DNA from 2 places in the Thermobifida alba genome. Region 2 is predicted to be linked to the other one. Evidence: riboswitches for the same ligand, from Rfam matches in the RefSeq annotation. Region 2 holds a riboswitch; the other holds the start of a gene.
The links. Region 2 has a riboswitch for cobalamin ahead of cobN (cobaltochelatase subunit CobN). Riboswitches for the same ligand answer to the same signal wherever they lie in the genome.

Region 1 (7,419 bases), 620 kb from region 2:
CCCTTCCCCGGGTGTTCTCCGACCACGCCCGCGCTTCCCGAGCGGACGTGTCCGGAAGGCCGTTCGGGGGATGATGTCACGGTTGTCCGGCGGGCGTTCCCCGGAAACGGTCCGTCCCCGTCGGCTCTTCCGTCCTGTCCGCACGCCCCCGGCGGGGAAGCGCCGCGCGGGACGGGGCCTCCCCGAACGCTCCGGGGCGCCGCGGCGTCCAAGCGGGAAAGGCGGTCGTCCCCGGGAGGGAAGCGGATGGCGTCCTCGGAGAAACCGGAGCGGAGGGTCTGCCCCGCGTGCGGGCGGGGACGGCTCGCCCGCGTGGTGTACGGCAGGACCGCCCCCACCGGCGAGCTGAAACGGGCCCTGGAAGAGGGAGAGGCGGTCCTGGGCGGCTGCGTCCCCGGGGCGGCACGGTGGCGGTGCCCCGAGTGCGACGCGGCCTACCCCGAACTCCCCGCACGGTGAACCGCTTCGGCCGCGCGGCCGCGGGACTCCCGCCCCTCCGGGGCCGCCGGCTGGTAGACGGTGACGACCACCCCGGCGCCGGTCACCGTGGAGTCGACCAGCCGCAGCTCGGCCGGGGGCGTCCCGGTCTCCGGGAACAGCCGGCGTCCCGACCCCAGAACCAGCGGGTGGACCAGCAGGACCAGTTCGTCGACGAGCCCGCGGGCCATGAGGGAGCGGACCAGGACGCCGCTGCCGAACACGACCAGGTTCTCGGGCGTCTCCTGCCTGAGGGCGGCCACCGCCCGTGCCGTGTCGCCCCCGAGCAGGAGGGAGTTCCGCCAGGGCAGCGGCTCGTGCAGCGTGGTGGAGGCCACATACTTGGTGACGCGGTCGAGCGCCTCGGTGAACGGGTTGGGCGCCTGCCTGGGCCAGTAGTCGGCGAAGCGCTGGTAGGTGACCCGCCCGGCCAGCAGGGACCACGCGTCCGACATGCGGGCGCCCATCGCCTGCTGCACCGCCGGATCCTGGACCCGGCTCGCCCAGCCGCCGTGGACGAAGCCGTCCCGGCGGTCCTCCTCCGGGTGGCCCGGAGCCTGCATCACCCCGTCGAGCGTCAGGTGCTCGATCACGACGACCCTGCCCATGACTCCTCCCGGTGCACGGCCTGTCCGAGCCCTCTTCCCCGAGGCGCTGCGGCCACACGGGCGGCAGGCGCCGGATCGGCAACGGAGCCGCATCGTTGTGCCGGACCTCCGCCCGGCGGCCGGCGTCCGGTGGGATCGTCGTAGCCCGGACACCTGTCACAGCCCCAGCAGGAGGAGGAACACGTGGCCCGCCGCATCGACTACCTCAACGACCCCGACGCGCCGCAGGCCAACAGCCTCGTGCCGTCGGTCAACGTCGCCGTCCGAGACGAGGAGGGGCGGCTGCTGCTGATCCGCCGCAGCGACAACGGCAACTGGGCGCTGCCCGGCGGGGCCATGGACCTGGGGGAGCGGCTGGCCGAGGCCGGGGTGCGCGAAACCCTGGAGGAGACCGGGATCCGCTGCGAGATCACCGGGCTCGTCGGCATCTACACCGATCCGGGCCACGTCATCCACTACACCAGCAACGACGAGGTCCGCCAGGAGTTCTCCGTCGTGCTGGCCGCCCGGCCCGTCGCGGGCGAACCGACCCCCAGCAGCGAGTCCACCCGGGTCCTCTGGGTGGAGCCGGACCAGGTCGACCGGTACCGGATCCATCCGTCCATGCGGCTGCGCATCACCCACGCCCTGGCGGACCGCGGCACCCCCCACATCGGCTGACGCCCACGGGCGGCACCGGTCCTCACAGCGCCTCGGCCTTCGCCAGCAGCACCGCCCGTTCACGTTCGTTGGCCGCCAACTCCGCCGCGGAGAGCAGTTCGGCGCGCGCCTCGTCGGTGCGGCCCAGTCGGGCCAGCAGTTCGCCGCGCACACTCGGCAGCAGGTGGGAGCCCTGGAGCGCCTTCTCGTCGGCGAGTCGGTCGACGAGTCGCAGCGCGTCCGCGGGGCCCGCGGCCATCGACACCGCGACCGCGCGGTTGAGTTCCACCACCGGGCTGGGCGCGATCCGCCCCAGCGCCTCGTACAGCAGCACGATCGTGGACCAGTCGGTCTCCGCCACGCTGGGCGCCACCGCGTGGCACTCGGCGATGGCCGCCTGCAGCCCGTACGGCCCCAGGCCCCGGCCGGTGGCCGCGGCCCGCCGCAACGCGGCCCGGCCGCGGGCGATCTGCGCGTGGTCCCACCGGGTGCGGTCCTGGTCGGCCAGCAGGATCGGGGAACCGTCGGGGCGGAGGCGCGCCGCGAACCGGGACGCCTGCAACTCCATGAGGGCGACCAGTCCGTGCACCTCCGGCTCCCGGGGCAGCAGACCGGCGAGGACACGCCCCAACCGGAGCGCCTCGTTCGCGAGGTCCGCGCGAATCCAGCGGTCCCCCGACGTCGCCGCGTACCCCTCGGTGAAGACGAGGTAGACCACGCCGAGGACCGCGCCCAGCCGCTCACCCCACTCGTTCGGATCCGGTGCCTCGAACCTCACCCGGGCGGCCGCCAGGGTCTTCTTCGCCCGGGTGATGCGCGCCTGGACGGTGGCGACCGGCACGAGCAGCATCCGGGCGATCTCGGCCGTGGTGAGACCCCCGACGACCCGGAGGGTCAACACGATCTGCGCCTGACGCGACAGCGCCGGGTGGCACGCCGTGAACACCAGTCGCAGCATGTCGTCGTCGATCGGCTGCCACTCGTCCTCGCCGGTCTCGTCGAGGTCGCGGGCGATCGCGCGGTACCGCTCGTCGAGGCGTTCGCGGCGCCGCCAGACGTCGACGGCGCGGCGCTTGGCCACGGCCGTGAGCCAGGCGCCCGCATTGCGCGGAACGCCCTGCTCCGGCCACGACTGAAGCGCCTCGACGACCGCTTCCTGCGCCAGTTCTTCGGCGAGGCCGACGTCGCCGGTCATCCGGGCCAGTGCGGCGACCACGCGCGCCCCCTCGATCCGCCAGACGGCTTCGATGGTGCGGTGCGGGTCTGCCGCCCGGGTAGGCTCGGTCGTCCCGGTCACCGGGTGCTGAGTTCCTGGCGCCACCCGGCTTCCTTCTTGATGTACTCGTTGTCGGCGTAGTCGGCGAAGTCCTCCATCTCGTTGACCCGCCGCACCTCCAGCTTGGTGCCGGGGCCCAGCGGGGCGCGCTTCGCCCACTCCACGGCCTCCTCCCGGCTGGCAGCCTGGATGATCCAGAAGCCGTTGAACAGCTCGTGGGTCTCGCCGTAGGGCCCGTCGGTGACCAGGGGCTCCTCGGCGTCGAAGTCGACGACGGCCCCCTCGGCCGCGTCGGCCAGGCCCTCCCCGGCCAGCAGCACGCCCGCCTTGACCATCGCCTCGTTGTAGGCGCCCATCTCGTTGATGACCTCTTCGAAGTCCCGCTCCTTGGACGCCTGCACGGCCTCGTCGGTGGCGCGCATGATGAGCATGTACTTCATCGTCTCTCCCGGTGTCGGGGGAACCGCTGTCCGTGTCCCTCTACCCCCTGCGTCGAACGGGCACCGCCCCGATCGACACCGGTCGAGAAATTTTTCCGCGATCCCACCGGTCCGTGCGTTCATGCGTGACCGCCGCCGGCCGGAGGCCCCGGGCGGTGACCGGGCAGCGGACCGTCGGGAGCGGTGCCCGGGGCCGGACCTTCCGAAGTCCGGCCCCGGGCACCGCGGTCATGCCGTCACGGTCGTGCCGACGGGGAGCGGACCTCCCGGGCCGCCGTCACCAGGTTCTCCAGCGAGGCGCGGACCTCCGGCCAGTCCCGCGTCTTCAGGCCGCAGTCCGGGTTGACCCACAGTCGTTCGGCGGGGAGCGCCTCCAGGCCCCTGCGCAGCAGAGCCGCCATCTCGGCGGTGTCCGGCACCCGCGGGGAGTGGATGTCGTACACCCCGGGACCGGCCTCGCGCGGGTAGCCGTACGAGGCGAGCTCGTCGGCGATCCGCATGTGGGAGCGGGCCGCCTCCAGGCTGATGACGTCGGCGTCCAGGGCGTCGATGGCTTCGACGACGTCGCCGAACTCGGCGTAGCACATGTGGGTGTGGATCTGGGTGTCGGGGCGGACCGCGCTGGTAGCGATCCGGAACGCCTCGGTGGCCCAGGCGAGGTAGGCCGGACGGTCGGCGCCGCGCAGCGGCAGTGCCTCCCGCAGCGCGGGTTCGTCGACCTGGATCACCGCGGCGCCCGCCGCTTCCAGGTCGGCGACCTCGTCCCGCAGGGCCAGCGCGACCTGGCGGGCGGTCTCCGCGAGCGGCTGGTCGTCGCGGACGAAGGACCAGGCGAGCATCGTCACCGGTCCGGTGAGCATGCCCTTGACCGGGCGGTCGGTGAGCGACTGGGCGTACGTCGTCCAGCGCACGGTCATCGGAGCGCTGCGGGAGACGTCGCCGACGAGGATCGGCGGGCGGACGTAGCGGGTGCCGTACGACTGGACCCAGCCGTGCTGGGTGGTCAGGTAGCCGGTGAGCTGCTCGGCGAAGTACTGCACCATGTCGTTGCGTTCGGGTTCGCCGTGCACCAGGACGTCCAGTCCGACCTCCTCCTGGAAGGCGACCACCGCGCGGATCTCGTCGGCGATGCGCTGCTCGTAGGCCGCCGTGTCGATCCGCCCGGCCCGCAGGTCCGCCCGCGCGGAGCGCAGTTCGGCGGTCTGCGGGAAGGAGCCGATCGTGGTCGTGGGCAGCGGCGGCAGCTTCAGGCGGTCGCGCTGGGCCGCGGCCCGTTCGGGGTACGGCTGGGTGCGGCGCGCGGTGGCTTCGGTGACAGCGGCACAGCGGGCGCGGACGGCTGGATCGCGGGTGACGGGTGAGGCCGCACGGGAGGCCAGATGGGCGCGGTTGGCGGCGAGTTCCCCGGCGACGGCTCCGGTGCCGTGGGACAGGCCCCGGGCCAGGACGACGACCTCTCTGGTCTTCTGCCGGGCGAAGGCCAGCCAGCGGGCGATCTGCGGGTCGATGCCGTGCTCCGCCGAGACGTCGAGCGGGACGTGCAGCAGGGAGCAGGAGGCGGCCACGTCCACCCGGTCGGCCAGACCGAGGAGCGTGGCCAGCGTGGCCAGCGACTTCTCCAGGTTGTCGACCCACACGTTGCGGCCGTCGACGACGCCCGCGACCAGGCGTTTGCCGGGCAGTCCGCCGATCGCGGCGAGGCCGTCGAGGTTGGCTGCCGCGGGGCCGGTGAAGTCCACGGCCAGGCCCTCTACCGGGGAGGCGGCGAGGACCGGAAGCGCCTCCCCGAGCCGGTCGAAGTACGAGGCGACCAGCAGTTTCGGCCGGTCGGAGAGTTCGCCCAGCATGCGGTAGGCTGCCGCGGCGGCGTCCAGTTCGGCCGGGGACCGGTCCTGGACGAGGGCGGGCTCGTCCAGTTGCACCCACTCGGCGCCCGCGGCCCGCAGGTCGGCGAGCACCTCCGCGTAGACGGGAAGCAGCCGGTCCAGGAGGCTCAGCGGGGCGAAGCCCGCGGCGACGTCCGGCCCGGGCTTGGCGAGGAGCAGGTAGGTGACCGGGCCGACCAGGACGGGACGGGCGGTGAGCCCCAACTCCCGGGCCTCGGCGAATTCGGCGACCTGCCGGGTGGAATCAGCGGTGAAGACCGTGTCGGGGCCCAGTTCCGGCACCAGGTAGTGGTAGTTGGTGTCGAACCACTTGGTCATCTCCAGCGGTGCCGCGTCCTGGCTGCCCCGGGCCATCGCGAAGTAGCCGTCCAGCGGGTCGGCGGCCACGGCGGCGCGGTGGCGCCGGGGGACCGCACCGACCATGACGGTGGTGTCCAGCACGTGGTCGTAGTACGAGAAGTCGCCGGTGGGGACCTCGTGGACACCGGCTTCGGCCAGTTGCCGCCAGTTGGCGCGGCGGATCTCCGCTGCGGTGCGGTGGAGCGCACCGGCGGTGACACGGCCCGCCCAGTAGCCTTCGACCGCCCTCTTCAGTTCCCGGTTCGGCCCCTGGCGGGGGTAGCCGTACACGGTGGCGCGTGCCGCCGCTGCCGTGGCCTTGGCTGTCACAGCACTCTCCTTCGCGAGCTGCTCTCGGCGGCGACCCCGGGACGGGGGAGGCACGAAGGAAAGGTCTGCGGGGCGGACGTACGGGGGTACGTCCTCCGCTCGTGTGTACGCCGACCCGCCCTCGGAGTCACCGAAACTTCCGCACACGGCGGTCCGTGCGCGGGCAGTGGCAGGTCTTCGGACTTGCGGGCACACCTCGTGGTACGAGGCGCCTACTGGCCGTCGCTTCCCAGACCCGTTTCCCCGGGCCCAGTGCGTGTGACGGCGGTCGTTCCCGCTCACCGCTGCGGGGCAGTCCCGGAATCCCACCGGGTTCCCTCTTGCGACGCTCCTGTCTGGCGGACAGGGCGAACCACCGCGGCCCCCAGCCTAGGGGGTCGGTGCGGGGCCGGTGCACGCTGGTCCGATGATCTTGTCCTCAGTGCCATCGGGGAAGCCGAAAAGGGCACCAGGGACAAGATCACCGTGCGCTTCCTGTCCCGCACCCACGACAAAGGCCCTGTCGCTGCGTTCCCGCAGGTCAGGGCCTTGATCTTGCTGGTCTCAGCTGGCGCACTCGGAGGGACTCGAACCCCCAACCTTCTGATCCGTAGTCGTGTGCGGGATGTCCGTGGAGGTCCAGAAACGGTGTCTGAGCTGGGTGGACGCCTTTCAGGGAGGGCGATGATTCCGGAGCTGTCCAGCCCTGTTCGGAGCCGTTGTTAGCAGCCGTGTTAGCACGGGGGCGGCGACGCTACGGGATCGGGTCAGCCCTGCGCCACCCGGGATTTCGGCAACCACAGCGGCGGGCGACCACGGTCCTCGGTCGTGGTGCTCGATCGCGCCGGAGTCCTCAGCCACAGACAGGCAGAGTCGCGCGATCGAGTGCCACGGGAACCGAGGACGTCAGGAACCACGGCTCGGTGACTACGGCCGGTGGGCGGTCGCCTGCGGCAAGCGGAATCAGGAGCCGTCTGGGGGTGGCCCCGGACCGGGCGGCAGCCCGCAGCCGGGGCCACCCCCAGACGCCGCGACGGCGCGCAGCGCCGTCGCCTTGATCCCATACAGCCAGATTCGGCAGTCGATGCCGGAAGGCGAAGTCTCTGACTAGCGTGCTCGGTGGAGGTGTTTGCCGTCGTGGGCGCGGACGTGGGGTGCGTCGCTGTCCAGGGCGTCGAGGAGGCGGACCGAGTAGACCTCGGTCATCCGTTCCTTCACTTCTTCGGGGGTGAGCCAGGCGACGGCGGTCGACTCCGAGGAAGGGTGCTCCCGGCCTCCGGAGGGGTGGCAGCGGAAGACCAGGGCGACGATTCCGCGAGCCATGTTCTTGTAGACGCCGGTCAGGCGGTCCACTTTCACCAGGACGCCAGTCTCTTCCCGCACTTCGCGGACGACGCCGTCCTCGGGGGTCTCGTCCAGCTCCAGGACGCCGCCGGGAAGTTCCC
Region 2 (7,419 bases):
GACCGCCACGCCGTCGGTGTCGGCCAGCCGCCGGGCCAGTTCCGGCACGGGCAAGGTGCCGGGCAGCACCGTGAACACGTCAGTGCGGCGCACCAGCGGGCGCGCCGCCGCAGCGGAAGCCGCGGACACCGAGGTCACCCCGGGCACCACGGTGGCGGGGAACCGCGGCGCCAACCGGTCGTGCAGATACATGTAGGAGCCGTAGAACAGCGGGTCGCCCTCGCACAGCACGACCACGTCGCGTCCCCGCTCCAGGTGCGCGGCCAGGCGGCGCGCCGACGCATCGTAGAACTCCGCGATGGCGCCCTCGTAGCCGCCGGGATGGTCGGTGGTCCCGGTGGTGACCGGGTAGACGAGCCGTTCCTCGACCACCCCCTCGGGGATCAGGTCGGCGGCGATGGACCGCGCGATGGAGCGGCCGTGGGTACCCGAGTAGTAGGCGACCACGTCGGCCTCGGCGATGAGGCGGGCCGCCTTGCGGGTGATCAGTTCCGGGTCGCCGGGGCCCAGCCCGACTCCGTACAGGTGGCCGGAAGAGCTGCTCATTCCTTCTCCTGGGCGAGGGCGTTGATCGCTGCGGAGGCCATCGCCGAACCGCCGCGGCGGCCGCGCACCACCAGGTAGGGGATGCCTGCCGGGTGCGCGACCAGGGCTTCCTTGGATTCGGCGGAGCCGACGAACCCGACGGGGACGCCGATGATCGCGGCCGGCCGGGGCGCGCCCGCGTCGATCATCTCCAGCAGGTGGAACAGGGCGGTGGGGGCGTTGCCGATCGCGACGACCGCGCCCTCCAGGCGGTCCGCCCACAGTGACACCGCCGCCGCCGACTGGGTGGTGCGCCACTTCGCGGCGAGTTCCGGGACGCGGGGGTCGCGCAGCATGCACAGCACCTCGTTGTCGGCGGGCAGCCGCGACCGTGTCACCCCCGAGGCCACCATGCGCGCGTCGGTGAGGATCGGCGCCCCGGCGCGCAGCGCGCCCCGGGCCGCCGCGACGAGGTCCGGGTGGATGACCAGGTCACGGCTGAGGTCCGGCTGCCCGCAGGCGTGGATCATGCGGACGGCGACCTTCTCGGCGTCGGCGTCGAAGCCGGACAGGTCGGCCTCGGCCCGGATGGTGGCGAAGGACCGCGCGTAGATGGCGGCGCCATCGGTCTCATAGTCGTAGCGGCGGGGCGGCGGAGCCAGGGGGGTGCGGCTGTCGGAATGCGGTGTCACGTGGTCCTCCCGAGCAGGACGAGGGTGTGGGGCGTGTGCGGGGCGCCGCAGGCGCGCTCGCATCCGGCGACGTGGACGGGGCGTCCGTCGTCGCGGACGTCGGAGGTGGTGAGGCGTCGGACCAGGCCGGCCGCGTGCGACCGGGTGTCGCCCCGGCTCTTCGCGCAACCCGGGGAGCCGACGCAGGCGCTGACCCGGCTCCACGGGGAATCCGGGTCCAGGACTAGTCCCGCCTCGGTGAGCGAGGCCGCGACGCGCTCGACGCGGTCCGCGGGGATTCCGGCGACGACCACGCCCCGCCACGGGGTGAGGACGACCGTGCCCGAGTCCGCGTCGGCCGCGTCGGCGAGCGCCCGCTGCAGGGGCGGGGTGAGAACGCCCAGCGGCACCGAACCCGCCACCGCGGTCGCGGATCCCGCGATGCGGAGAATGCCGTGGAGTTCGCTGCGCCGCCGTTCCACGGCTCCCGGTCCGCCGGACCCGGCGGGGTCTCCGGTCCTTTCCGGGAATTCCTTTCCGTCGAGCAGCTCCCGGCCTTTCCCGGGGAGCCGGTGCACATTCCACCGGTCCCCGCGCACGTCGAGAAACCGGTGGGCCAGCGCGGTCAGTGCCGTGACGATGTCCGCGCCCGCCACCACGGGACCGGGCAAGGCACCGACCCGCACCTGCGCCGACTTCCCGTCGATCGCTCGTGCACCCAGGTCACAGGGCATGTCGGCGAGGTCGGCGCGGCCGTCGTCGAGGCCGAACAGGAACCGCCCCGGCAGTTCTGCCAGACGCGGATCGGCGCACAGCGCCCGGTCCAGGTCGGCGACCACGGGACGCACGTCCATACGTCCGCCGACCATTCCGGAAAGCGGCGAGGCGACGATGTTGCGCACCCGCTCGTGGGCGGGGGACGGCAGGAATCCGGCGGCCGCCACAGCGTCCGGCAATTCGTCCGGAATCTGTTCTCCGGCCGTAGTGGGAATTCCCCTGATCTGCACATTTCCGCGCGAGGTCAGATGGAGGTCGCCGTCGCCGAATTCGGCCGCGATCCGGCTGAGCGCGGCCAGTCCGCGGCGGTCGGTCCGGCCTCCGGGGACACGGATCCGCAGCAGCGCGCCGTCGGCCGCCAGATGCGGCCGCAGCACGCCGGGACAGCGGTCGGGTGGTTGTGGGTCGAACACCGGCACATGGTTGCATACGCCCTCAACTGGTGCGCTAAGGTGGGCGGGCCGTGGTGAACGGGAAGCCGGTGCGAAACCGGCGCGGCCCTCGCCACTGTGATCGAGGAGTCGTCGGGCCTCACCCGGGTTGGGAGACCACCCCGGGGACCACTGGGTGACCACCCGGGAAGGTCGGCCCGCCGGCGGTGACTCGTCAGCCAGGAGACCGGCCACGGCACGTCATGTCCACGAGGGTTTTGGAGACATCGACCATGGCCTGTGCCGTTCCGCGACCCGCGCCGCCCTCGGCGTCCCCGCCGCCTTTTCCGGCCATCGGCTTTCAGGCGGGTCGCCGATGCCTTGCGTAGCGCTGCTCTCCACTTCCGACACCGACCTGCTGTCGGCCCGTGCCAGCGGCGCGGACTACGTCTGGGGCAACCCGTCGCGGCTCGACGTCACGGGCGACGGCCCCGGCTCGCTCGACGCGCTCCTCCACGGCGCCGACCTGGTGGTCGTGCGCATCCTCGGGTCCGTCCGCTCCTGGCAGGAGGGCCTCGACCGGGTCCTGGCGCATGGCGTGCCCGTCGTGGTGCTCGGCGGCGAGCAGACCCCCGACGCGGAGCTGATGAGCCACTCCACCGTGCCCCTCGGCACCGCCGCCGAGGCCCACCGGTACCTGGCCTATGGTGGTCCCGCCAACCTCGCCGCGCTGCACGCGTTTCTCAGCGACACCGTGCTGCTGGGCGGTGAGGGCTTCGACCCGCCGACCGAACTGCCCGAGTGGGGCCTGTCGGAGCGGCCCGCCCCGGAGCGCGACGGACTGCCCCGGGTCGGCATCCTGTACTACCGCGCCCACCAGGCCAGCGGAAACACCCGTTTCGTGCACGACCTGGCCGACGCCGTCGACGCCACCGGCGAAGCCGTCGCGGTCCCCCTCTACTGCTCCTCGCTGCGCGGCGCACCCGCGGACCTCCTCGCCACACTCGGCACCCTCGACGCACTGGTGGTCACCGTGCTGGCCGCCGGGGGGACCCGCCCGGCCGCGGCCTCGGCCGGAGGCGACGACGAGGCGTGGGACGTCGGCGAACTGGCGCGGCTTGACATCCCGATCCTCCAGGCGCTCTGCCTGACCTGGGGGCGCGACCAGTGGGCGGCCTCCGACGACGGCACCTCCCCCCTGGACTCCGCCTCCCAGATCGCCGTCCCCGAGTTCGACGGCCGCATCATCACCGTGCCGTTCTCCTTCAAGGAGTTCGACGACGAGGGCCTGCCCCACTACGTCACCGACCCCGAACGGTGCCGCCGCGTCGCCGGCATCGCCGTCGCCCACGCCCGCCTGCGCCACACCCCTCCGGCGCAGCGCCGCATCGCGGTCGTGCTGTCGGCCTACCCCACCAAGCACTCCCGCGTCGGTAACGCTGTGGGCCTGGACACTCCCGTCTCGGCGGTGCGGCTGCTGCGGGCCCTGCGCGACGCCGGGTACGACCTGGGCGACGGACTGCCCGGGCTGGACCTCGCCGACGACACCGAGGCGGGCAACGCGCTCATCCACGCGCTCATCGAAGCCGGGGGCCAGGACGAGGAGTGGCTGACCGCCGAGCAGATGGCGGGCAACCCGGTCCGCATCCCCGCCGAACGCTACCGCGAGTGGATCGCTGACCTGCCCGCCGAACTCACCGACGCGATGGCCGAACACTGGGGGGAGCCGCCCGGCACGCTCTTCGTCGACGACGGCGACATCGTGCTGGCCACCCTCCAGGCGGGCAACGTGGTGCTGATGATCCAACCGCCGCGCGGCTTCGGAGAGAACCCGGTGGCGATCTACCACGACCCCGACCTGCCGCCGCCGCACCACTACCTGGCCGCCTACCGGTGGCTGGAACGCGGCTTCGGCGCGCACGCCATCATCCACCTCGGCAAACACGGCTCCTTGGAGTGGCTGCCCGGTAAGAACGCCGCACTGTCCGCGGCGTGCGCCACCGACGCGGCCGTCGGCTCGCTGCCGCTGGTCTACCCGTTCCTGGTCAACGACCCGGGGGAGGGCGCGCAGGCCAAGCGGCGCGCCCACGCCACCATCGTCGACCACCTCGTCCCGCCGATGGCGCGCGCCGAATCCTACGGCGACATCGCCAAACTGGAGCAGCTCCTCGACGAGCACGCCAACATCGCCGCGATGGATCCGGCGAAACTGCCCGCGATCCGCGCCCGCATCTGGACCCTGATCCAGGCCGCGAAACTCGACCACGACCTGGGCCTGTCCGAACGCCCGCACGACGCCGAGTTCGACGACTTCCTGCTGCACGTCGACGGCTGGCTGTGCGAGGTCAAGGACGCGCAGATCCGCGACGGACTGCACGTGCTGGGTGAGGCGCCCACCGGGGAGGCCCGGGTCAACCTGGTGCTGGCGATCCTGCGCGCCTCCCAGGTGTGGAGCGGGAAGGCCGGGGCGGTTCCGGGGCTGCGCCGCGCGCTTGGCCTGGACGGCGACACCGGGGACCTCGCCGAGGTCGACGCGGCCGAGGCGCGCGCCCGCGCCCTGGTGGAGGGCATGGAAGAGGCCGGCTGGGCCCCGGAGGCGGCCCGCGCCGTCGCCGACCGGCTCGGGGAGACCGCGCCCGACGTCGTCCGTGTCCTGCGGTTCGCGGCCGAGGAGGTCGTGCCGCGCCTGGCCGGGACCGGCCAGGAGCTCGACGCCGTGCTGCACGCCCTGGACGGCGGCTACATTCCGGCGGGGCCGTCCGGGTCGCCGCTGCGCGGCCTGGTCAACGTGCTGCCGACCGGCCGCAACTTCTACACCGTCGACCCGCGCGCCGTGCCCAGCCGCCTCGCCTACGAGACGGGGGCCGCGCTGGCCGACGCCCTGATCGACCGGTACCGGGCCGAGACCGGCGAGTACCCGCGTTCGGTGGGCCTGTCGGTGTGGGGCACCTCGGCCATGCGCACCTCCGGCGACGACATCGCCGAGGTGCTGGCGCTCATCGGGGTGCGCCCCGAGTGGGACGAGGAGTCCCGCCGCGTGCGGGAGTTGGCCGTCGTCCCGCTGGAGGAGCTGGGCCGTCCCCGCATCGACGTCACCGTCCGCATCTCCGGGTTCTTCCGGGACGCCTTCCCGCACGTCGTCGCGATGCTCGACGACGCCTTCCGCATGGTCGCGGAGCTGGACGAAGCGGACGAGGACAACTACGTGCGCGCCCACGTGCGCGCCGACCTCGCCGAGCACAGCGACGCCGACCGCGCGGTGCGGCGGATCTTCGGTTCCGCGCCCGGCTCCTACGGCGCGGGACTCCTCCAGCTCGTCGACTCCGGTAACTGGCGCACCGACGCCGACCTCGCCGAGGTCTACACCGCGTGGGGCGGTTTCGCCTACGGCCGCGACCTGCACGGCGAACCCGCCGCGGAGGACATGCGCGCCAACTACCGGCGGATCGCGGTGGCCGCGAAGAACACCGACACCCGCGAGCACGACATCGCCGACTCCGACGACTACTTCCAGTACCACGGCGGCATGGTCGCCACCGTGCGCGCCCTCACCGGCGCCGACCCGAAGGCCTACATCGGCGACTCCACCACCCCCGACCGGGTGCGCACCCGGTCGCTGCGGGAGGAGACCGCCCGCGTGTTCCGGTCCCGCGTGGTCAACCCCCGCTGGTTGGCGGCGATGCGCCGGCACGGCTACAAGGGCGCGTTCGAACTGGCGGCAACCGTCGACTACCTGTTCGGCTACGACGCGACCGCCGGGGTGGTCGCCGACTGGATGTACGAGACGCTCGCCCAGACCTACGTGCTGGACGCCGAGAACCAGGAGTTCCTGCGCGAGGCCAACCCGTGGGCGCTGCGCGGCATCGTGGAGCGGCTCTCCGAGGCCGCCGACCGCGGCCTGTGGGAGGAGCCCGACCCGGCGACGATGGACGCGCTGCGCCAGGTCTACCTGGACGTCGAGGGTGACCTGGAGGACCGGGGGACGGGCCGCCCATGACCCGCAGGGCCCTGCTCATCGGTATCGGACCGGGCGGCCCCGACCAGCTCACCGTCGAGGCGGTGCACGCCCTCAACGAGGTCGACGTCTTCCTCGTCGCCGACAAGGAGGCGGAGGCCGGCCGGGCGGGCACCGGGGACCTGGTGGCGCTGCGGGAGGAGATCTGCCGCCGCCACATCACCGGAGACGGCTACCGGGTCGTCACGGTGCCCGACCCGCCCCGCGACCGCGCCCCCGCGACCGACCGCGTCTACGGTGCGGAGGTCCGGGACTGGCACGCCGCCCGGGCCCGCGCCTACGCGCGCGCCGTCGTCGAGCACACCCGGCCCGGCAACACCGTCGGCTTCCTGGTGTGGGGCGACCCGAGCCTTTACGACAGCACGATCCGGGTGGTGGAGCAGATCCGCACCGTCGGCGGGGTGGACCTGGACTACCGGGTAATCCCCGGGGTGAGCAGCGTCCAGCTGCTCGCGGCCCGGCACCGGCTGGTGCTCAACCGTATCGGCGGCCCGGTCACGGTGACCACCGGCCGGCGGTTGGCCGCCGACGTCGCCTCCGGTGCCGACAACCTGGTGGTGATGCTCGACGGCGGTCTGGCCTGCGCCGACCTGGACGGTGACGCCTGGGACCTGTGGTGGGGGGCCAACCTCGGCACCGAACACGAGGAGCTGGTGGCGGGACGGCTCGGCGAGGTCCTCGACGCCGTCCGGGCCGCCCGGGAGCGGGCCCGCGCGGCCCGGGGCTGGGTGATGGACACCTACCTGCTGCGCCGGGCCGCTGCGGACTGACCCCGGCTCACTCCCCGGGCCCCGACGGCCGGCGGGCGAACGCGGCGTCGGCGACCGGCACACCCCCGACGAGGTGGTCGCGGACGACCCGGTCGACGGTGTCCGCATCGGCCAGCCGGTACCAGACGCCGTCCGGGTAGACCACGCCGACCGGGCCGTTCGTGCACGGGAACAGGCAGCCGGTGCGGGTGAGGAGCACGTGGTCGTCCTCGGCCGCGCCGTGCCGCTCCACGGCGCGGACCAGTTCCACGTGGACCCGTTCCGCGCCCAGCGCACAGCAGCGCGGCCCC

Region 1: linked by a shared signal. The riboswitch ahead of metE (5-methyltetrahydropteroyltriglutamate--homocysteine S-methyltransferase) and the one ahead of cobN (cobaltochelatase subunit CobN) in region 2 are both predicted to bind cobalamin.

What each region holds. Positions count from the first base shown of each region.
Region 1 is NZ_CP051627.1:3,722,753-3,730,171, reverse strand. Features, by position in the region: gene FOF52_RS16525 (hypothetical protein) at 247-459, shown strand; gene FOF52_RS16520 (dihydrofolate reductase family protein) at 435-1,085, opposite strand; gene FOF52_RS16515 (NUDIX hydrolase) at 1,269-1,745, shown strand; gene FOF52_RS16510 (RNA polymerase sigma factor) at 1,768-3,021, opposite strand; gene FOF52_RS16505 (YciI family protein) at 3,018-3,440, opposite strand; gene metE (5-methyltetrahydropteroyltriglutamate--homocysteine S-methyltransferase) at 3,677-5,995, opposite strand; cobalamin riboswitch at 6,147-6,367, opposite strand; gene FOF52_RS16495 (NUDIX hydrolase) at 7,082-7,419, opposite strand, start outside.
Region 2 is NZ_CP051627.1:4,338,254-4,345,672, forward strand. Features, by position in the region: gene FOF52_RS19385 (precorrin-2 C(20)-methyltransferase) at 1-546, opposite strand, end outside; gene FOF52_RS19390 (precorrin-8X methylmutase) at 543-1,217, opposite strand; gene cobG (precorrin-3B synthase) at 1,214-2,386, opposite strand; cobalamin riboswitch at 2,421-2,614, shown strand; gene cobN (cobaltochelatase subunit CobN) at 2,721-6,341, shown strand; gene cobF (precorrin-6A synthase (deacetylating)) at 6,338-7,129, shown strand; gene FOF52_RS19410 ((2Fe-2S) ferredoxin domain-containing protein) at 7,137-7,419, opposite strand, start outside.